DNA from 2 places in the Paenibacillus sp. VMFN-D1 genome. Region 1 is predicted to be linked to the other one. Evidence: predicted binding sites of a transcription regulator. Region 1 holds the regulator's gene; the other holds the start of a gene.
What was found. Region 1 encodes LexA, which represses DNA repair genes until DNA is damaged. Its sites were predicted from a motif close to CGAACATATGTTCG; they were not measured.

Region 1 (11,090 bases):
TTTCCGGTGGCGCTTTGGCGGGGCGGTCATGGTCGTATTCTTGATCGGAATGATGATCCCGATGCAGGCGACGCTGCTGCCGCTCATGATCATTTTCAAAAACATGCATATTCTGAATACGCATCTGTCGATCATTTTGCCGTACGTAGCATTTTCCATGCCGATCGCCATCTTTATTCTGAGCGGGTTTATGAAAACCATTCCGCACGAAATCGAAGAATCCGCGGTGGTGGACGGTGCGGGGATCGGACGCATATTCTCGAGCATCATCCTGCCGATCTCGGTTCCGCCGGTGATGACGGTGTGCATCCTGACATTCATCAACATCTGGAACGAATATATTTTGGCAGCGACGTTTATCTCATCGGAAAAGCTGAAAACACTGCCGTTCGGCGTCAACAGCTTCGTCAGCCAATACTCGGTCAACTATGGGGCCATCGGCGCATTTCTCGTGCTGGGCGCGCTTCCGGTCATCATTATCTACTTCCTGCTGGCGGACAAGATCACCCAAGGTATGGTAGCTGGTGCAGTAAAAGGTTAGTAGGGCAAAGACGGCTTCTGTGATAGAATGACAAATGGATGACCGGATACGAAAGGGGAATGTATCTGTGGGGCGACATTTTCGTTCGATTCACAGCCGTCTTTTTCTGCTGTTTCTATGCTGCATGACCGGCATATTGATATTGATCAGCGTCGTGTATTATTACCGCACGATTTCCATTATTCATACTAAGGTGAATGATATCGCCGAGAAGAACATTTCGCAGACCGCCGGACTGTTCAACTCGCTGCTTCAAGGCTACAACAGTCTCTCCAAGTCGCTCAACAGCAACTACGAGCTGACCCGGCTGCTTCAGGAGACCCATGTGAAAGAGACCGTCGCCATCGAAAACGAACGAACGATTACGAATATTATCGGAGCAGCTTACTATTCAAGGAACGATATTACGGGTATCCATATTCTGACCGACAGGGGCAAAGTGTACAGCTATGAGCGCCAGTTCGCCGGGGTCATCGACAACAATTACGCCCAGACGTCATGGTACAACGAGCTGAACGCCTCGTCAGGCAATATGGTCTGGCTCGGGATGATGCCGGGATCGCCGATCAACACGCTGCAGCAGAAAGAGAACGTCTTTGTGTTCGGACGGAAGCTGTACGATCTGAACACACACAAGCAGCTTGGCATCATGGTCATCGAAGCGAATCCTTCGTCCATCATGGAGGCGATGTCCAATGTGACGATCAGCCCGGGCAGCCGCGTGTACCTGATCGACCAGAACAACAACATCATCGCTTCGACCGGTAAAAAAGGGACGGAGGCGCCAAACTTTGCCAGCATTCCGAAGCCGGGTGCCGAGGACGGTATTCTTGTGGATGACAGCTCAAGCCAGCTGGTGGTTGCTGCCAATACGCCCATGGCGGGCTGGACGATCTACGGTTTTACCCCGAAGCACGACATTCAGGCGGAAGTGAACCAGACGACCCAATATCTCGTTATCGTCCTGATCGTGCTGATTATCGTCTCGACGGTTCTGGCCACGCTGGTATCGCGCAACATTGCTTCCCCGCTGAAGCTGCTGATCCGGGAAATGAAAAAGGTGGAGATGGGCAATTTCAGCGGTTCGGTTAATGTCGACTCGTTTGATGAAATCAACAGCCTGGTGTCTTCCTTTAACCGGATGGTGCACCGGATGGATGAGCTGATCGAGACGATCAAGGTCACGACCGTTAGCGAGAAAAACGCGCAGCTGCAGGCGCTGCAGTCCCAGGTGAATCCGCATTTTTTGTACAACACGCTGGACATGATCTACTGGATGCTGGATGAAAAGGGGAATGAACGCCTCAGCAGGGTCATTCTGTCGCTGTCGCAAATGTTCCGTTACAGCAGCAACTGGGAGGAGGCCTCCCGGACGACGCTGCGTCAGGAATTGGAGCAGATCCGGCATTATTTGACGATTATCGAGAACCGTCTTGAGGACAGGCTCGTACCGAAGATCGATGTGGATCCGCAGTGGATGGACGTCACGCTGCCGAAAATGACGATTCAGCCGATTATTGAAAACGCTGTAAAATACGGACTGGAGCCGCTGGATCGGCAGGGCGTGCTGCTCGTTACGGCGGAGCAGGTCATGGACGACCTGCATGTCGTCGTTCGGGATAACGGGAAGGGAATGGACGAAGACACGCTGATGCGGGTCAGAAGCTTGCTGGAGGGCGGGAACCGCACGTCGCCCAAAGCGGAGGACAGAGACGGCCCCGTGCTTCGCCGTGGCATCGGTTTGAGCAATGTGCATGAGCGGATCCGAATGATGTTCGGCAGTCCGTACGGTTTATACTTGGACAGTCAAGAAGGGGAAGGAACGACGGTAACCATCCGTTTACCAATCCGGCACCAAGGAGGAATGGAAGATGAACATTTTAGTCGTGGACGATGAGCATGTGATCCGTGACGGAATTAAGCGCACCATCCACCGGTCCTATCCGCAGCATTATGTTCACCTGGCGGCGAATCCGGAGGAAGCGGTTCAGCAGCTGCGCAGACACCGGATTGACCTGGTGCTGACCGATATCCTCATGCCGGGAATGACGGGCCTTGAATTGATGCAGCTGTGCCAAGGCAGTTATCCGCATATCAAATGGGTCATTATTTCGGCTTATTCCGAGTTTTCCTACGCCCAGGAAGCTGTCAAGCTTGGAGCTAAGGACTATATGCTCAAGCCGATCGGGAAAGAGCTGCTGCTCTCCATGATATCCGGACTTGCTCAGGAGATGGATCGGGAGAACGAAATCGTGCGCGAGGCGGAGCTGCTGAAGTCTAACCTGAAGTATTTACGCGAGGCTGTATTTCAGCGCTGGGCGAGCGGACTCGATACCGGGCGCCTTGACGTCGCGTCTATAATTGAGAGCTACCCCGCATTCCAACTGGTGATGGTTAAGATGGAGAGCGACGCGCCGGTGCATCTGGAGCATTTTATTATTGAAAATGTGCTTGGTGAGCTGATTGAAGCGCACGGCTGCGGATTTGTGACAAGCATGGACGAAACGAGCCTGATCGGCCTCGTCTCGCTGGAGGAAGAGGGAGGGATGAAACGCCTGACGGATGAGCTGCGCGCTAACTTGAAACGATGCGTCAAGGTGCCTTTCCAAATTCAGTCGACGGGACTCATCACAGATATTCACCGGGTGCCGGAGGAAGTGCGGCGGATGCGCCAGGAATCAGCATCACTGGAGTACGAATACAACAACCCGGGCGGTAACCGCGCGATCGAGGTCGCGGTGCAGTACATCAAAGCGCACTATCATACGGATCTGTCCCTGGAAAAGGTAGCTTCGGTCGTGTTTCTGAATCCGGTCTACTTCAGCCAGCTGTTTAAGCAGAAGACGGGAAACGGCTTCAAGGAATACGTCACCAATCTGCGGATCGAACAAGCCTGCAAGCTGCTGCTGCAAACGCATTTGAAGCTGGCCGATATTTCGGACAAAGTCGGATATGTGGACGTCAAGCATTTTACCCAGGTATTTCGCAAAAAAACGGGAAAAACGCCGACGGAGTACCGTCTGGAGCAAACGGCGGATTCCCGTGAGGCGTGTCCCACCTGAATCAACCTGCCTTGATCCCAACGCCGAAAAGAGCCCTTGACCTTCCTGAGTAAGGAAGAGCAAGGGCTCTATTGCTGCTTGTCCAGCACCATCTGCTAGTGAATATCGCGGAACAGCCCGACGACTTTGCCCAGAATGGTGACATGGTTCAGACGCAAAGGTTCGTAAGCCGGGTTCTCCGGTTGAAGCCGGATATGGTCCTTCTCCTTGTAAAACGTCTTCACGGTTGCCTCATCCTCATCCGTCATGGCAACGACGATGTCCCCGTTATCGGCTGTCTGCTGTTGTCTCACGATGACGTAGTCACCGTTATGAATGCCCGCCTCGATCATACTGTCCCCAACGACGGAAAGCATAAATACTTTCTCATCTCCGACATAGTGCTGCGGCAGAGGGAAGTAATCTTCAATGTTCTCCGTTGCCGTGATCGGCACCCCCGCTGTGACCTTGCCTACTACGGGAACTCTGGCGATCGTATGCGTGAACAGATTGCTGCTCTCGGATTCTTCTTGTCCCAACAGTTCAATGGCACGAGGCTTCGTAGGGTCTCTGCGGATCAAGCCTTTCTTCTCCAGTCGGTCCAAATGGCCGTGTACGGTCGAGCTGGAAGCCAACCCTACCGCCTCACCGATCTCTCGGACGGATGGAGGATAACCCTTGGCGCGGACTTCATTTCTGATAAATTCCAATATCGCTTGCTGCCGGCTAGATATCTTTGACATTCCCCATCAACCCCATTTAGTAACGTTTGGTAAAATTATAACATAGAACTGCCGTTCGTACAAACATAAGTTCTAAATGATTTTGCTTTGATGGAGCGGGATTTTTGCGGTTTCTGAATGAAGGAAACCAGCCTCTAAAAACATAGGAACAATTGTTCGAAAAAAGTATTGAACAAAACAAATGTTCGTGTTATATTGTTCTCATAAAACAAGAACAAACGTTTGGAGGCGTAATATTTATGCTGAAACACACTACATACCAAAGTATTTATAATAACCCATCCGTTAACCCATCCATCAATGAAGCTATAGCAACTCCTTGGTTGAAGAAAGTCCAGTCCTTCGTGCCAGGCCCTGCCTTGATCAAACTGATCCTGGCGGCCCTGATTATTTTGGTCGGATGCACAGGTGTCGTTCGCGTATTCGCGGGAACCTCGGATGATGTTCGGTTAGAGAAAAATGTCATCGTTCAGCAAGGCGATACGTTGTGGGGAATCGCTTCTGCCCATAAGCCGGAAGACATGGATATCCGCGCATACATTATGGCGGTGAAGAAGTATAACGATTTAACCAGCAGCGAAATTCAAGCCGGAGAAGTATTGGCACTCCCACAATATTAATAGAAGATAAATGATCAAGAGCTTGGAAAGGTGTGAACCTTGACAAGCTCTTTTTATCATGGCAAAGTTAGGTATGACTTGAATATTGGAGGAGTAATTGTATGGATATCGACAGCGTTGTAGAGAGAATTAATGAGCTTGCACGCAAGCAAAAGGAATCCGGTTTAACCGAAGAGGAGATCGAAGAACGGGCCAAGCTTCGTGAGAGATACCTTCAGAATGTCCGCAGAAATTTCAGACAGCAGCTGGACTCGATTGAATGGGTGGATGAAGAGAAGAAATAACACCAGCGGCTGGATTAGACTCATACATTTGATCATGGTATAGAATGGTTCAAGGTTTTGTACGGCTCATTACCGATAACAGAATGCTTCTATAGTAAGCGCACCAGGTTTCCTTCATTTGTTCTATTATATAGAATATGAAACTACAGGAATAAATGCTGTAAGCAGTATGGGGCCGTTATATATTACGAAGTAAATAGCAAAACTTTCGTTAAAACTATATAGCCGAAAACTTTTTTAGGAGGTTCGTGAATGGCCCGTTCATGGGAAAGACAGGTAAGAAAAAATACAGCGCAGCTGGATAAGCAGAGAAAGAAGCAAGGGAAGCCTTCCATATACAGCGCGGGGGGGCCATCAGCTGACATTTATAAAGGAAGAAACTATGTGCTTCCGATTACGATGGTCGCTCTGGCTGCGGTCTACTTTCTGCTCGGGATGATCGGACAGGAGGGTACGGCGGGAAACAGCAGCATGACCTGGATCATTATGGCCATGTACGTGTTCCTGGGCTTGATGATCTTTTTGCGCAGGCCTTTCCTGCGTGTGGAGAAAAACGCCGTATCGACGATCAAGTTCAACCGGGATCGGCGCCTGACCGCAGACAATATCGCCAAGATCAAGCTGGCCAAAGGCTCTGTCGTGATTGAGCCGAAGGGTAAAGGCGGCAATTGGGTGTTCACGCGCCTGATCAACCGCTACGATACCGATGCCATAGGGGAACGTCTGGAGCGTTTTGCGCAGACCCACAATATCCCTTTGGAAAAATAAACAATTATAAGAGATAGCTGATGGAGAGGATGGAAGAGGATGCCGGTACAAGCTGTTTTTTTCGATTTGGACGATACGCTGTTGTGGGATGAGCGCAGCGTGAAGGAATCCTTTGAAGCGGTATGCGAGACGGCCGCCAAGGCGAAGGGCATTGATGCCAAAGAGCTGGAGGAAGCGGTCCGCAATGAGGCAAGGGCGTTATATCAATCCTATGACACGTTTGCCTTTACCCAAATGATTGGAATTAACCCATTTGAAGGGCTCTGGGCCAACTTCAGCGCAGGCGAACAACCTGAATTTCGCAGACTTGAGGAGCTCGCTCCAGGCTACCGCAAGGAATCATGGCGGCGCGGACTGCTGAAGCTTCGGGTTGACGATGAACAGCTGGCCGGAGAATTGGCCGAGCAATTTGCCGCCGAGCGTCGTTCCCGCCCCCATGTATATGAAGAGACCTTCCAGGTGCTGGACGAATTGAAAGGAAACAAGAAGCTGCTTCTTCTGACGAACGGCTGTCCTGCACTCCAGCAGGAGAAGATCGCCGGCGTTCCCGAACTTGCCCCATATTTTGACGAGATCGTCATTTCCGGCACATACGGCAAAGGCAAACCGGATCCGACCATCTTCGAACATGCGCTTTCTTTACTTGGATTAACACCGGAACAGACGCTCATGGTCGGCGACAAGCAGACAACCGACATCAAAGGCGGAAACAGCGCCGGACTGACCACGGTATGGATCAACCGCACCGGAAAAGTGAAAGATCCGTCCATTGAGCCTGATTACGAAATTAAGCATCTGTCCGAGCTGCATCGCATCATTGCCGAACGGTCTTAAGTTGGTTTTATACGTTAGCCTGCCCAGAGGGGAATCCCTTCGTCCGGCAGGCTTTTATTATACCTTGTGCATATGAATGCCCCGTTTGCTGAGCAGCCTCGACCGCTCTCCGGTCAATTTGTTCCATTTTGTTAACAGTTGGATTGTTTGGGTGAGGCGATAATTATGTATAATGATGAAGAATATGGACAAACAGCATACATAGATAGACGTATAGGGAGTGACTTCGCTTGAGAAAGTACGGTTTTGTTGCTCTGCTGCTGCTGGCGGTATGGAGCATAGCAGGCTGCGGCAGCGGCGGCGGTGGTCATGCGGGCATGGACATGAGCGAGAGCATGATGGATCCGGTGCAAGTGGATCTAAGCTGGACGCCGGAGCAGGCCAAGGTAGGTAACCAAGTTACCATTGAAGTGAACGTAACGCAAAAGGATAAACCAGTCGATAAGGCCGATGAGGTTATGATTGAAATCTCGAAGGAAGTCGACAGCAGCAGCCATGAAAAGGTGGCCGCTCAGAACGCCGGCGGAGGGAAGTATACGCTCGATAAAACCTTCGATCAGGCGGGCACCTACAGCATCACGTCACATGTTACGGTAGGACCACAGCATACGATGCCGACGAAAAAGCTGAACGTGACGGAATAATCAGCATCATGATTCGTTTGATAACGACAAGCAACCCCCGTCCTTCCTGGTCGAAGGCGGGGGTTGCTGCGTATATCGCTATATTTATGGATTAGGACTGAAAGCTTGGGTCCTGAACCGGATGGGCGACCCAGCCGTTTTCTTCGATAAAGAGGCGGACGGCGATAATTTTACGATTGTCCATCAGCGTAAAGAAGTGGTTTGTATTTTCCGGAACGGAGATGACATCACCGGCTTCGAGCTCTACATTGAAGTAGCCGATGTCGCCTGCTCCCTTGATTACGAAAATTCCTTTGCCGCCCACGATTGCCCGGATTTCGTCTTCGGTGTGGGTATGAACCTCTTCGAATTTATTCAGCAGGTCTTCAAGGTTCGGCGTAGCGTCGGACAGCGTGATGACGTCCCAGATCTTGTAGCCGCGGCGGGCCGCCAGATCACGGATCTCCTCATCGTAGGTGTCCAGAATTTGCTTTTTCTGCTCGTCGTTCAGTTGAAAATTGGTTTGAAGCTCCAGAGGCAGCTTGGAAGCATCCCATTTTTCATAAAGAACGTTTTGATTGTTGAGGAACTCACGAACATTATCGTCGCCGGTAATCCGTTCGTTCGTATTGCGAATCACGATTTCAGCCATCTCTAAACCCTCTTTTCCACTTGGATTAATTCATATTATAGCGAACCATACTTTTGTTGTCGATTATATATTACACGAAAATCAGGTGCAAAACCCTCTCTTAAGGCATTTCTTGCACTTTTCTAATAAGGGCTATTCTGATAAACTAAGATTTAACGTTTGGCAGGGGGGACATACAGTGAACAGACCTGACTTGAAGGAATTAATGAAAGAACGAATATTGATATTGGACGGTGCCATGGGTACCATGATCCAGCAGGTCGACCTTGGCCCTCAGGATTTTGGTGGAGAAGAGCTGGAAGGCTGTAATGAAATGCTGGTCATTACCCGTCCCGATGTGATCGAACAGATCCACGAGAAGTATCTGGAAGCCGGGGCGGATCTCATAGAGACGAATACGTTCGGCGCTACCTCGGTCGTATTGTCTGAATACGACATTCCCGAGAAGGCGCGGGAGATTAATCTGCTTGCTGCGGAAATTGCCCGCAGAGCGGCGGATAAATTCAGCACGCCGGACAAGCCTAGGTACGTAATCGGCGCGATTGGCCCGACGACGAAGACGCTGTCGGTGACCGGGGGCGTAACTTTTGAAGAGCTCGTGAGCAGCTATGAGGAGCAGGCGGTTGCCCTGATCGAGGGCAAGGTCGACGCCCTCTTACTTGAAACGAGCCAGGATACACTGAATGTTAAGGCTGGCAGCATCGGAATCCGGAATGCTTTTGCAAGCACTGGGATCACGCTGCCGATCATGATTTCCGGTACGATCGAACCGATGGGGACGACCTTGGCCGGGCAGAACATTGAAGCGTTCTACATTTCGCTGGAGCACCTGAATCCGATTTCGGTCGGCCTTAACTGTGCGACAGGTCCGGAATTCATGCGCGATCACATCCGTTCGCTCGCCTCCATGGCCAAAACGGCGGTCAGCTGCTATCCGAATGCCGGCCTTCCGGATGAGAACGGGCATTACCATGAATCTCCGGAGTCTCTGGCCCGGAAGATGGAAGACTTTGCGGAGCAGGGCTGGCTCAATATTGCCGGCGGCTGCTGCGGAACGACCCCGGATCATATCCGGGCGCTGAACGAGGTCATGAAGGGTTACCAGCCCCGTCAAATGGAAGGGAGCCATCCGCCGGCGCTGTCCGGGATTGAGCCCGTGTACATTGAGTCGGACAACCGGCCATATATGGTGGGAGAGCGGACCAACGTGCTCGGCTCCCGCAAATTCAAGCGCCTGATCGTGGAAGGGAAGTACGAAGAAGCTTCGGAGATCGCCCGGGCCCAGGTCAAAAACGGAGCGCATGTCATCGACGTGTGCGTGCAGGATCCGGACCGGGATGAAGCGGAGGATATCAAACAGTTCCTGGAGCTGGTGGTGAAAAAGGTCAAAGTGCCGCTCATGATCGACACGACCGATCCGAAGGTCATCGACCTTGCGCTCAAGTATTCCCAGGGCAAAGCGATTATTAACTCCATTAACCTTGAAGACGGTGAAGAAAAGTTCGAACATGTGGCTCCGCTCATCCACAAATACGGGGCTGCCGTCGTGGTGGGGACCATCGATGAGAGCGGACAGGCCATTGACCGATACGACAAGCTGAATGTGGCCAAGCGATCCTACGATCTGCTCGTTCATAAATACGGCATTCCCGCTGAGGACCTCATTTTCGACACGCTCGTGTTCCCGGTCGGTACCGGTGATGAGCAGTACATCGGTTCTGCCAAGGAAACGATTGAAGGGATCCGTTTGATCAAGGAAGCGATGCCGGAGTGCCATACGATCCTCGGCATCAGCAACGTCTCGTTCGGTTTGCCGGAAGCGGGCCGCGAAGTATTGAACTCCGTCTTCCTGTACGAGTGTACAAAAGCGGGCCTGGACTATGCCATCGTGAATACCGAGAAGCTGGAGCGCTATGCCTCGATTCCCGAAGCGGATCGGAAGCTGGCCGAAGAGCTGATTTACAATACGAACGACGAGACGCTGGCCGCGTTTGTGGCGGCGTTCCGGAATAAAAAGGTCGAGAAGAAAGAGAAAATTTCGAACTTGTCGCTGGAAGAACGGCTGGCAACCTATATTGTAGAAGGCACCAAGGAAGGGCTGATTCCCGACCTGGATGCTGCGCTGCAGAAGTACGGTGCCTTGGAGATCATCAACGGGCCGCTCATGGACGGCATGTCCGAAGTCGGTCGTCTGTTCAACAACAACGAGCTGATCGTGGCGGAGGTGCTGCAGAGCGCCGAAGTGATGAAAGCGTCCGTGTCCTATCTGGAGCCTTTTATGGAAAAGAACGAAACGTCCGTCAAAGGGAAGATGCTGCTGGCCACCGTTAAAGGCGACGTGCATGACATCGGTAAAAACCTGGTCGAGATTATCCTCTCGAATAATGGTTACCAAATCGTCAATTTGGGTATAAAAGTACCACCGGAGACGATCATCGAGGCTTACCGGAAGGAGCAGGCCGATTTGATCGGACTATCCGGTCTGCTGGTGAAGTCCGCACAGCAAATGGTCGTGACCGCGCAGGATTTGAAAAATGCCGGCGTGAAGGTGCCGATTATGGTTGGCGGAGCAGCATTAACCCGCAGGTTTACCAAAACGCGGATCCGGCCGGAGTATGAAGGCATGGTCGTGTATGCGAAGGACGCCATGGACGGGCTTGACCTGGCAAACAAGCTGATGGATCCCGAGCAGCGCAGTCTGATGCAGGCTGAAATGGACGCGGAGCTCGAAGCGCTTTTGGCGGAAGCTGAAAAGCCGGTTGAGCTGCCGGAACTGACCCGTGCGGCCAAGTCCAACGTGTCGACGGATGTCCCGGTATTTAATCCGCCCGATTTGGAGCGGCACATCATCCGCAACTATCCGATCGGCCACATCATCCCATACATGAACATGCAGATGCTGCTTGGCCATCATTTGGGGCTGCGCGGTCAGGTCGAGCAGCTGCTGGAGAAAGGTGACGAAAAAGCGCTGGATTTGAAAGCAA
Region 2 (11,090 bases), 400 kb from region 1:
CGGCAATGCCTTCCTCATAGGCTGCCGCAATAAAGCGGCGGTAGTCCTCATCGCTAACCTTTTTCTGAACCTGAAGGAAGATCGTGCCTACGTTCTGCTCCCTGCAGAATGCTATAATTTTGCCGGGATCCTTGATCAGCTCGGTATCCCACAGCCAGGTCGCTTTTTGATCTTCCATTGATGACGATTTTAACAGGAGAGGCAGGAGCAGCAAGCCGCAGATGACTAGGATCACCGGGATTTTCGCTTTTTTGAGCAGCTCTCCCAAACCATCCCCTCCTTTATTATACGATTAACGCCACATCCGGCTCTTCCACGTGCTGCACCGAATGTCCGATTTTGTAAATATGAGGCAGGGTGTAGTTTTTAAATGCATTGCGCGTATCGATGATCGGCACGCCCATCGCCGCGATTTCGCCGTAGTCGAGTCCGCTGTGATTGGTGATCAGCACCATGCAGTCGTATTTTTTAAACTGCGCCGGATCGTAGGCTACGCTGTGCACGGTCTCGCCGTGTTTGTCGCGGAAGCTGACAGCGTACGGATCGTAGTACTCCACGTTCGCGCCGTTCTCTTTGAACAGCTCGTAGACTTCAAGCCCCGGAGATTCGCGCAGGTCGCTGATGTCCGGCTTGTAAGCCATGCCGAGGATAAGGATCGACGATTTCTTGATGGACTTCGCGTATTCGTTCAGAATCGTCGACGTCTTGCCGATAACGTAATACGGCATGTTGTCGTTGGTCGACTGTGCCAGCTCGATAAACTTGCTGTAGAAGCGGAAGCCCTTCGCCTTCCACGACAGGTACATCGGATCGAGCGGAATGCAGTGTCCGCCGATGCCAGGACCCGGATAGAACGGCATGAAGCCGAACGGCTTGGTCGCTGCTGCGTCGATGACTTCCCAAATGTCGATGCCCATGCGGTCGCACATCATGGCCATTTCGTTGATGAAGGCGATGTTTACGCTGCGGAACGTGTTTTCCAGCAGCTTGGACATTTCGGCCACTTTCGGCGAAGTGACAGGCACCACCGTCTGTACATACTGGGAGTAGAGGGCCGTCCCCAGCTCAAGGCAGGCCTCGGTCGTACCGCCGATAACTTTTGGCGTATTGAAGGTGTTAAAGCGCACATTGGAAGGGTCCACCCGCTCCGGAGAGAAGCAGAGGAAGAAGTCTTCGCCCACCTTGTAGCCGAGCGCTTCGATTTCCGTCTGGATCAGCTCTTCGGTCGTACCCGGGTAAGTCGTGCTTTCCAGGGTAATCAGCATGCCTTTTTTCATGTGCAGCTTGATTTGATCCACGACGCTCGTAATATAGGACGTATCCGGATCCTGGTTTTCGCTGAGCGGTGTCGGCACGCAAATGCTGAGCGCGTCGATGACCGCGATCATGCTGTAGTCCGTCGTCGGCTTGAAGCGTCCGCTAGCCACGACCGCGGCCAAGTCTTCGGAAGAGATGTCGGTGATATAGGATTCGCCCTGATAGATTTTATCGATTTTCGCAGGATCCACGTCGATGCCGATGACGGTAAAGCCCTGCTTGACCATTTCCACGGCCAGCGGAAGTCCAACGTATCCCAGTCCTACTACGCCCAATACGGCCTTTTTGGTTTTAATTCCTTCCAACAACTGCTCATATTCGTGATTCACAAGCACTCAACCTCCATTAGATGTAAGTTTTGGTCTGCTGCTAAGTAACGCTCAAGAAAAGCGGATGATTTAGTGAAAGCACCGGTGTATACGGGCATCCAGCTCTACCGGAGAGAAAGGCTTGGTCACATAGTCGTCTACTCCGTGTTTAAAGCACTGGCTGATGGTTTGCTCCACGCGCTGTTCGGTCAGCACGACGATTTTCGGCGTGTTGTCGACCGGCAGCTGCTGGATTTGGTGAATGAACGGCAGCCCGTCAATCCCGTAAAGGTTGAGCTCCGTCAGCACCAGATCCGGCTCCCATTTCTCGATCAGCTCCAGGGCGGACGTGCCGTCATGAGCGGCCAGCGTCTCGTAGCCCTGCATTTTCAGACGAATCTGGAGAAACTCGCGGACGGTGGCGTCATTGTCGACGATCAAAATTCTTCCAGCCTCTTCCGCAGCCTCCTCTTTCGTAAATATATGAATATCGGACGATGTGCTGAGCTTTGTGGACTCGGCCATCTGTTTGAGAACGCCAGGCGTAGGTTCGACCTGCCCCGGGAATACGGTCAGCGTAATCCGCGGATCGGCATCCTTCACCGTCTCCTGCAGCTGCTGCTTCAGAAGCAGCGCCTGGTAATGGGCCGCATCCAGCGTAAGTCCCGGCAGCAGAATCGCCAGCGTCCGGGTTTGCGCATCCTTCAGCACCTCATAGTCGAGCCCGGAACCATGCTGCAAAATCTCCCGAACCCGCTCTTCCAGCTGCGGGGGGTTCGCACTGCTGTACAGAAACATGATTCCGCAAGTGTCCGGCGACGTTTCCTTCAAACGCTCTCCCAGATGGTGGTACACATCGGTCGTCTGTTCTCTCTGTAAAGTTACGGTTTGCGGCATAATCCACTCCCACCTCTCTCAAATGTATAAATCTTTGAATCGGGGCCCATCAGGCTGTTTTGCTTTCTTCGCTCCAGCTTTGCCGGGTCATCGTTCCCCAGGAATTGTTGTTCTGGAGATACTGGATATGTCCTTGGACGCGCCACAGCACGCCGAGCTGATGGTATCCGAAAAACTTCAGCGCGGAGAACAGCAGCATTTTCCACAGATCGGACAATTTCTTGTATCGCCGGAAGGCGATTTCCTCCAGGATGATGGCACCGACGCTGAGCAGATAGCCGCTCAGGAAGTTCAGAAGAAAGAAAGTCAATAGAATGCGCCAGTGAGTCATGTCCAGCAGCGTATATCCTACCAGAGCCAACAGGCCCGTGATTCTAAAATAAGGGTTTAACGTTTCAAACAGGACGTTGTAAGGCATCGTGATCATACCCATGACCTTGTACTTCGGATTAAACAGCATTCCGCGGTTCTCGATCATGTTCTTCAGATTTCCCCGCCCCCAGCGCTTGCGCTGGTTGGAGATAATCTTGTACGTATCCGGTGCCTGCGTCCAGCAGACGGCTTCAGGGCAAAATGCTACCTTGTACGGGATTTTATGGCTGAGCATGTATCGGTGAAGCTTGATGATGATGTTCATGTCTTCTCCCGGATAACCGCCGCGGTATCCGCCGACAGCAATAACATAGTCCTTGCGGAACAGGCCGAACGCGCCCGAGACAATGATCAGGCCGTTCATATGGCTCCAGCCGATCCGTCCGCCCAGGAAGGCTTTCATATACTCGATGGACTGGAACATCGGCCAGATCTTACGCGGCAGCGACACTTTCTGCACCGCACCGTTCTCGATCAGACAGCCGTTGGCAATACGCACGTCGCCGCCGATCGCCACCATTTCCTCCGGATTCTCCATGTACATGCGGGCCATGCGGATCAGGGCGTCCTTCTCCAGCAGCGAGTCCGCGTCGATGGAAGAGATCAGCGGATAATGCGACAAGTTGATACCTGCATTCAGCGAATCGGCCTTGCCGCCGTTTTCCTTATCTATTACAAACAGGGAGGGATAATCGGGATTATGATAAACGCCTCGAATCTCCTGCGTGTCGATCGTCCCCCGGAACTCCGGATTCGGCATTTTCTTCAGCCGGAACTCCTTAATGAGCACATCCACCGTATTGTCGCTGGACCCGTCGTTAATCACGATGACCTCGTAGGTCGGATAGTTGAGCGTCAGCAGGCAGTTGACGTTCTCGCTGATGGTCAGTTCCTCATTGAAGGCTGGCACCAGCAGCGATACCGGCGGCACCAGCTCCGAGCCGGACAGCGTATTGTAATTGGAATATTTGGACCTCCGGTAGATGGTCCCGATGTTCCGGTACGATAAAGCCATAATGGTAAAATACAAAATGTTGACGATCATGACGTAATACACGGCGATCATGCCGTAATACATAAGTATGTCTCTAAGCAGAGTAATCCCCTCCTACAGCGGCTACCCCGCCAACCCGTTTGGCCGGCTGCTTCACGCCGAAATAACGGTCGTACAGAAGCCGTTTCTTGTTGTAAGCCACCATTTGTTCGATCGCGCTGTGCTCGCGCTCCTTTTCCATCACCAGCTCGATCCGGTGCAGGGCAGCCTCGCGCTGGATGCCGGCGCCGGTCAGCGCGGCCTGGCACAAGGCCTCAAAGCCGGCTTCTCCCAGCTCCGCCAAGCTCTCGGCGCTGTTATAACGCACCTTCCAGCTGGAATCGCGCAGCGCATCGGTCAGCAGCGGAATGCTGCCTGCGGCGTGCAGCTGGCCAAGCGCTCTGGCCGCTTCGGCCCGAACCTCCCAGCTTCGGTCGCTCATCAGCTGGGCGATCGTATCGTCCTTGAGCGCTGGATTTGTCGTGAGATACAGCTTGACCGCTTCGGCGCGAACGTCCTTCTCTTCCGCACCGACCAAACGTCCCAGAACCGGCATGACTTCCGGTACAGCCTGTCCCCACATGGCCACCAGTCCCACCTTGACCAGCGCGGAATCGGAGTCGTTCAGCAGCTTGAGCAAAATCGCGCTCGAATCGAGCCCCGTCTCCAGCATAATATCCGCCGCCAGGTTATGGATCGGCTTGCCGTGGGACAAGAGGGCGCGCAGCATCTGGAGCAGATCCTCGCTGTTATCCGCCGCTTTCGCAATGGAGCGGGCCAGAACGATCGACAGCGAGCTGTATTTGCGTTTTTGCAGGATGTTCTGCAGCATCGGCACCGCCTCCGGTGCGCGCATGCCTCCCAAACGGTAGGCCGCCTCCAGCCTCCGGCCGTACCGGATGCTGCGGAGTGCTTTCAGGTCCTCCTCCACAAAGCCGGCCTCCCGGCACAGCTCGATCAGCTTGGAACGGTAATCGCCTTTAAACTGCTCGATCCACTCGATGAATTTATCTTGAATCACTCTCTTCTCAAGCTTCTTCAGCTTGCCGGGCGGAAGCCTCAATTCGACATTATCCTGCAGATTGGCCTGAACGTACACAAAGTAGTCATGATGCTTCTTCGCATACGCTTCACGGTTCCGCTGTTCCCGGTTATGCGATATTTTCATCTGGAACAACAGCAGAATCCCTAGGGCAATCAAGCCGAGGCACACATAGATGAAAATATAGGCAACGGTTAAATGAAACATGTTAGCAGGTTCCTCCTTTTTAGAAAGTCAATTCTCCTACTCCTTTTTCTCTTTAGGGCCGGAAATTTTCGTAAAAGCATCCTTCATGATGTAATAGCTCTGCTTCAACTGTTCACTGTACTGCACCGTGTCCCACTGCTTCCAGGTATACAGCGGCAGGCTTTGCACGTTCAGCGTCTTCTGATCTCCTCCGGGCCAGGACACGCCGCTTCCGTCACGCTGGACGATCCACGGAATAAGCCGTATCCCGTCGGTTGTGGTCGTGCCGAAGTAACTCCGTTCCTTCAGCGGACCGTAGTCGATGACCTGAAGGGAACTCGGATCCGAGAAGCCCAGCAGCATCCACGGGATTCGCATTTCTATCGAATCACCGCTGTACTGCCAAGAAGTCAGCGAGTCGAACGTCTCCTTGCTGCGGTCCGTCGTCCCTCTTTTCAGCGTACCAATCGTCTTGTCGATGAACGGATGCGAAAAGCGCGTATCCGGCGGATTCATGAGCAGGCTGATCGCCAGCTTCCACGGATGGAACGGCGCCGTGTTTCCTGCCTCCGCCTCGGGCAGCATCCAATAACCGTCTTTGCCGTACAGCCGCTGGTGAAAATCATAATCGGCCGCGATTTCCACCTGGGACTCCTCGTCCTTGCCGATTTCGATCAGCGTCTCGGGCGCCCCGCCTTCCAGCTTCCTCCCGGGAAGCTGCTTCGCGGACGGCTGGTTGCCGCCTGTGATCGTGTCGGCACCGATGTAGAGCTTCGACTTGGCCGGATCAAATGGATGGTCCAGCTTCATGCCGATGTACAGGTAGCCCTCATCATGCGTAATTTTCATATCCTGGACTCCCGGGATCTTGCCCTGCCAGTGCTGTACTTCCCCTTCCGGGAGCCTGTCCCAGTCGGTGAGATTGCCGTCAATCGTAATCAGCTTCTCCTTGCCCGGCAGCATGCCGAGCAGGCCGAACATTTTCTCATTGGTCAGAACGTTGATCCAATAGGACCTCCGGTCTTCAGGCAGCTCCATCGGCATCGTGTTCCAGGTTTTCTTGAACCATTCGTCCTGCCACATGAACAGGATGGCGCCGGCGTAGCCTTCGTCGTGAATGTCTTTGGTCAGGGATGCATCGATCTCTCCCTGCTCCTGTTCGTTATGGCCGCCCTGGTCGCGCCCTCCGGCGCCAAAATGCGACACGCCGACAGAAGAAGGAACACCGTACTCCGTGACCATCAGCGGCATGTCCTTATACTTGGCCTTTAGCTGACGGAGATAAGCTTTGTAGGTATTGTAGTTCCCCTGGTCGTCCTTGATCGTCTGGAGCGTCGAATCCGTCCGGAAAAAGTCCGGGTAATACGGATAGACGTGATAGGCCGCGAAATAACCGCCTTTCCAGCCGGTAGGCTGAACATGCCGGGCATCAACGCTCGCCATGTCTTCCTCGAACAGCGGTTCGCCAGGGTGGCTGAGCACATCGGTCGTGACCCAGTTGGTGAAAGTCACGGGATGCTCCCAACCGTAATGCTCCTCCTGCTCGGCCGTATAGTCAAGCAAGCTGGCCAACCAGTTTTCGAACGGAGCCGCGTCTTTTGTACCCGAAAAATACTTGCCCTGATAGGCCTTCACGTCGCTGTGCACCTTGTTCGTATTTTTGACCATACCCGGGTCCCATTCGGTTCCAAGATGCCATGCCATCAAGTACTTGCCGGCATTCGCCTTGTACTCCCCGCTTGCCGCACCCTGCTTCTGCGGGATCGTGACATCGCCGTATACCGCGGCCACCGCTTTCTTGATTTCCTCTTTGAACTGTTTCGTAATATCCCCCGAATAGGCGTCCTGCTGCTCGATCAGCTGTTCTTCAGGCGACCAGATCCCCTGCATAAAATACAGAGGGTCGTCCCCCTTGTCTTTGTTGTACTTGACGAGAGCCTGATAGAATACGGGCTGGTGAATCGTATAGACCCGTATGACGTTAGCGCCCATGTCGTCAATTTCTTTAAACCAGCGCAGATAATCTTCCTCGGTCGCCGGCAGCTCCCCCGGAAAATGTCCCGGTACCGTGGCGCCAAGATTAACGCCTTTAACGAATATCTCTTTCCATGTCCCGTCCTTCTCGTACTTCAGGAAACGGTCCCCCTGGGTTTTAAACGTAAATCTCGTACCGTCCGGATCTTTGTAGGCCGCAGCCGTCGGGTTCTTCAACATCAGTCCCGCCGCCCCGCCTCCGGCTATGAGAACCGCAGCCGCCGTGATCCAAATAAATAGTGTTTTACGTCTGATCATCGCCTCTTCGTTCCCACCTCGTTTTCGATTTTTGCCTCATCGGTCCGGGGCTTGGCCTTCGCCTAAATCTAATTTTTAACTATTCGGCCCCGATCTGTAAACTAGGCTAGTAGTTGGAAATTTCCCACCCCGCCGACCTAGCCCGCCACTCCCTCGTGCGGACCATAGAGCCCTGCCATCCCCTGTCAGCCGGCCCCGTTACGAATAACAAAGAAACGTAAACCAAGCCTTGAGGCGACAGGTTAACTGGACATTTATACGCCTCAAAATTGCTAAAGTTGTGGTCTATTTAACAGCTTTATCCATAAAGATTACAAAATTGATACCATAGTCCGATAAAGCGACAGCGAAAAACCGCGTCACATCAACGTTTGCCAATTTATGTCACATTACAAAAATGAGAACGTGGTCCCGGGTAGGACCTCCTGTCTTTTTTTCACCAAATCATTCCAATTACTGGATTCCAATTACCAGACTTTTCGTTCATTTTAGTGGTCCTTTCTCCCCGTTCCCCCGCTTCTTTTTGACTAGGATCATCGGGCAGGTTTTTCAAAAATCAATCGCTATGGGGGCTTTTTTTAAAATCGTAATTTGTTGAAATTTACCATTGGCGGCCTTTTTCCCGCCGAATTGCAAAACGTATGATCCCCCGGATTTCCAAAATAGGAAACAGGCCCCATTCCGTTCTTGGGTGTTCCACTCCCATACCTACCCCGGATCCCGGCGGCTGAACCTGGTAATTTCTGCTGTACGCTTCCTATCCATCGTTATGGCCACAGCGGCCTGGATGTCCGCCGATCCTGATCTCGCCCAGGTACGACACGGCCAAAAGCCCGTTGTCTCCCAGACAAGACAACGGGCTCCATTCGGTTATTTCTGCTTATGATCCTGCAGACGGGCGTACAATGCCGTAATCAGCCGGTCCGAGTACCGTCCGATTCTTACGCTGACCTCCGTGCGCATATAATCCCGCGTGATCGTAAAGGTATCCTCATACCCATGAAACGAATACCGGTACCAGATCATCTGGGTGTCCTTTCCCTCCTGGGTCAGATCGATGCGCTCATCGAGCATGGTTTGCTCCACCTTGGACAAATCCTTTTGGATGTCCTGCAGCAGGACCTGGGCCACCTTCGAATAAAGGTGCTTCAAAGCCTCGCTTGACGCCTCGATCGCCTGGATCCGCTTCTTCACAATCGATATCATGACCGGGAGCAGGATCCTGTCCCGCATCAGCTCCAGGTCCTCCCTGCGGGGCGGCCGGTGTTCCTCCGGCTGCTGCGAGCGCCGCTTCAGCAGTTCCTCCCGGTGCTGTGGCAGCATCATGCGGCTGGATTCCCAAATCCCGTTATTCTCAAGCTTCTTGCTCATTTATAATGCCCCCCGATTTTCATGGACCGCTCCGCTGCCTGGCCGGCGCCCGTAAGGGAAGAGGCTCTTACGATCGCCATGCTGCCGTACCGCTGCTTGATATGGTCCGTCGCCTTTTCCAGAGCCCGCAGCCGCTCCTGGTCTTCAAACAGCGTCAGCTGGTAATTCCGGTCGTCGCTGAGCTCGCTCAGCATGACCCCGGCGCGCCTAACGGGCATGCGGTCCCAGTGCTTATAAAAAATCGTTTTTACGGCTTCATACACTTTGTTCGTGTTGTTCGTGGGATCCGGCATCTTCATTTGCCGGGAAAAGCCTGTCGGCGCGTCATAAGGGCTGCACATGCAGCTGACCGTGACGACCGAGCCCATATATCCCTTCCGGCGGCAGTCGCGACATACTTCTTCCGTCAGCTCCAGCAGAATCGTGTCGACCTCCTTGGGGATGGCGTAGTCCCGGGGCAGCGTCATCATATGCCCGACCGATTTGGGAGGCTTGTCGAACGTTTCCGGGGTCACCTTGCTGTCGTCCATGCCATTGGCGGTGCGCCACATCACTTCGGCCTGGATATCCGACTGCTTGCCGAACCGCGCCCGGAATTTATCCTTTAGCTGGGGAAGAGGCGTTCTCGCCACATCCCCGATCGTCGTCATGCCAAGCTTGGCAAAATGGGCCGTCATGCGCGAGCCCACTCCAAACATCTTATGGACCGGCTGCGGCCAGAGCTTCTTCTCGATGTCGGCTTTGGGCAGTATAAAAATGCCCTCCTTGTTCTTCTTCGCCCAAATGTCGGTGGCGATTTTAGCCAAAATTTTGTTCGAGCTGATGCCGACCCGCACCCAGACTCCCGTCTCCTCCATCACCTTCTGCTGGATCGACTTCGCAATGCTCACGGGGTCGCCGAAGAGAGCCAGGCTGCCGGTCACGTCCAGAAACTGCTCGTCGATGCTGAATATTTCGACCAGATCGGTATATTCCTCGTAAATCCGGGTAATCTGAAGCGAGACATCGATATAATGCTGCATTCTTGGACGCATAATGACGAGATCCGGGCACTTCTTGAGCGCCTCCCCCAGCCGTTCGGCGGTGGATACCCCGTAGCTCTTAGCGATCGGGCAGGCGGCCAGAATGATACCCGATCTGCGCATCGGGTCTCCGGCAACGGCGAGCGGCCTGTCTTTATACTCCGGATGATCCGCTTTCTCTACGCTTGCATAAAAGCTCTGACAATCGGCCAAAAATATAATTCTCTCCTTTGATCTGCTCAAGCGCACACACCCTCCACATCCACTTTGGCATTTCGTTAAACCGGTTTGGGTCGGGCAGCTCCGAGAAGCTCCAGCTTCCTCAAGACCGCTCGTCAAAAAAACGATCCGGGCCGCTTCCCTCTCCACGAAGCATGCTCACTCGGTAAGCGAACGTATATTCGTATTATATACCAAACACATGTTCTCTATGCAAATGTATTTTTTGACAGCCTTCCCTTGCTGCTGGCAGACAGGCTGGCGTAAACCGGCATCCCGCGGTACACTGTTTACAACGATCATTCCACAAAAGGGGGAGTGCCTGATGTGCGGCCGTTATACACTGACCGTGTCGATGGAAGAATTGATGCTGCGCTATGAGCTTGAGCTTGCGCTGAACTTTCATCCCCGTTATAATATCGCTCCGGCGCAGAACGTACTGGCCGTCATTCATGATGGAAGCAACCTTCGCGCCGGTCAGCTTAAATGGGGGCTGGTCCCGTCCTGGGCCAAGGACAGCAGCATGGGGAGCAAGATGATCAACGCCAGAAGCGAAACGCTGGCGGACAAGCCGGCCTATAAGCTGCCTTTTGCGAGGAAGCGGTGCCTGATCCCCGCCGACGGATTCTATGAATGGATGAAAACCGACAGCGGCAAAGTCCCTTACCGGATCACCCTCCGGGGTGGGGGAATCTTCAGCATGGCCGGCCTCTACGACACCTGGCTGCAGGAGGACGGCAGTAAGCTGAGCACCTGCACGGTCATCACTTCCGGGCCCAATGCACTGATGGCGCCGATTCATGACCGGATGCCCGTCATTTTGCGCCCGGAGGACGAAATGGCCTGGCTGGACCGCGGGCAGACGGACGTAAACGCCCTGCAGAAGCTGCTCGTGCCCTATCCTGCCGAGGAAATGGAAGCTTACCCGGTCTCAAGGACGGTCAATTCGGTTAAAAACGATACGCCCGATTGCATCGAACGGGTGCCGGAAGGTGCGTAACCGTATATATGCCAAAAAAAGCGCCGCCTTG

Region 2: the regulator LexA is predicted to act here: its motif matches at 10,231-10,244, upstream of C7820_RS02125 (DNA polymerase IV).

Annotation. Positions count from the first base shown of each region.
Region 1 is NZ_QRDU01000001.1:857,230-868,319, forward strand. Features, by position in the region: gene C7820_RS04100 (carbohydrate ABC transporter permease) at 1-541, shown strand, start outside; gene C7820_RS04105 (sensor histidine kinase) at 609-2,438, shown strand; gene C7820_RS04110 (response regulator transcription factor) at 2,413-3,603, shown strand; gene lexA (transcriptional repressor LexA) at 3,699-4,325, opposite strand; gene C7820_RS04120 (LysM peptidoglycan-binding domain-containing protein) at 4,565-4,945, shown strand; gene C7820_RS04125 (DUF896 domain-containing protein) at 5,047-5,229, shown strand; gene C7820_RS04130 (hypothetical protein) at 5,482-5,997, shown strand; gene C7820_RS04135 (HAD family hydrolase) at 6,037-6,831, shown strand; gene C7820_RS04140 (FixH family protein) at 7,062-7,475, shown strand; gene C7820_RS04145 (1,2-dihydroxy-3-keto-5-methylthiopentene dioxygenase) at 7,567-8,106, opposite strand; gene metH (methionine synthase) at 8,312-11,090, shown strand, end outside.
Region 2 is NZ_QRDU01000001.1:454,711-465,800, reverse strand. Features, by position in the region: gene C7820_RS02160 (hypothetical protein) at 1-268, opposite strand, end outside; gene C7820_RS02155 (nucleotide sugar dehydrogenase) at 285-1,646, opposite strand; gene C7820_RS02150 (response regulator) at 1,716-2,522, opposite strand; gene C7820_RS02145 (glycosyltransferase family 2 protein) at 2,572-3,939, opposite strand; gene C7820_RS02140 (HEAT repeat domain-containing protein) at 3,983-5,176, opposite strand; gene C7820_RS02135 (hypothetical protein) at 5,213-7,447, opposite strand; gene C7820_RS02130 (YhjD family protein) at 8,318-8,818, opposite strand; gene C7820_RS02125 (DNA polymerase IV) at 8,815-10,083, opposite strand; gene C7820_RS02120 (SOS response-associated peptidase) at 10,385-11,059, shown strand.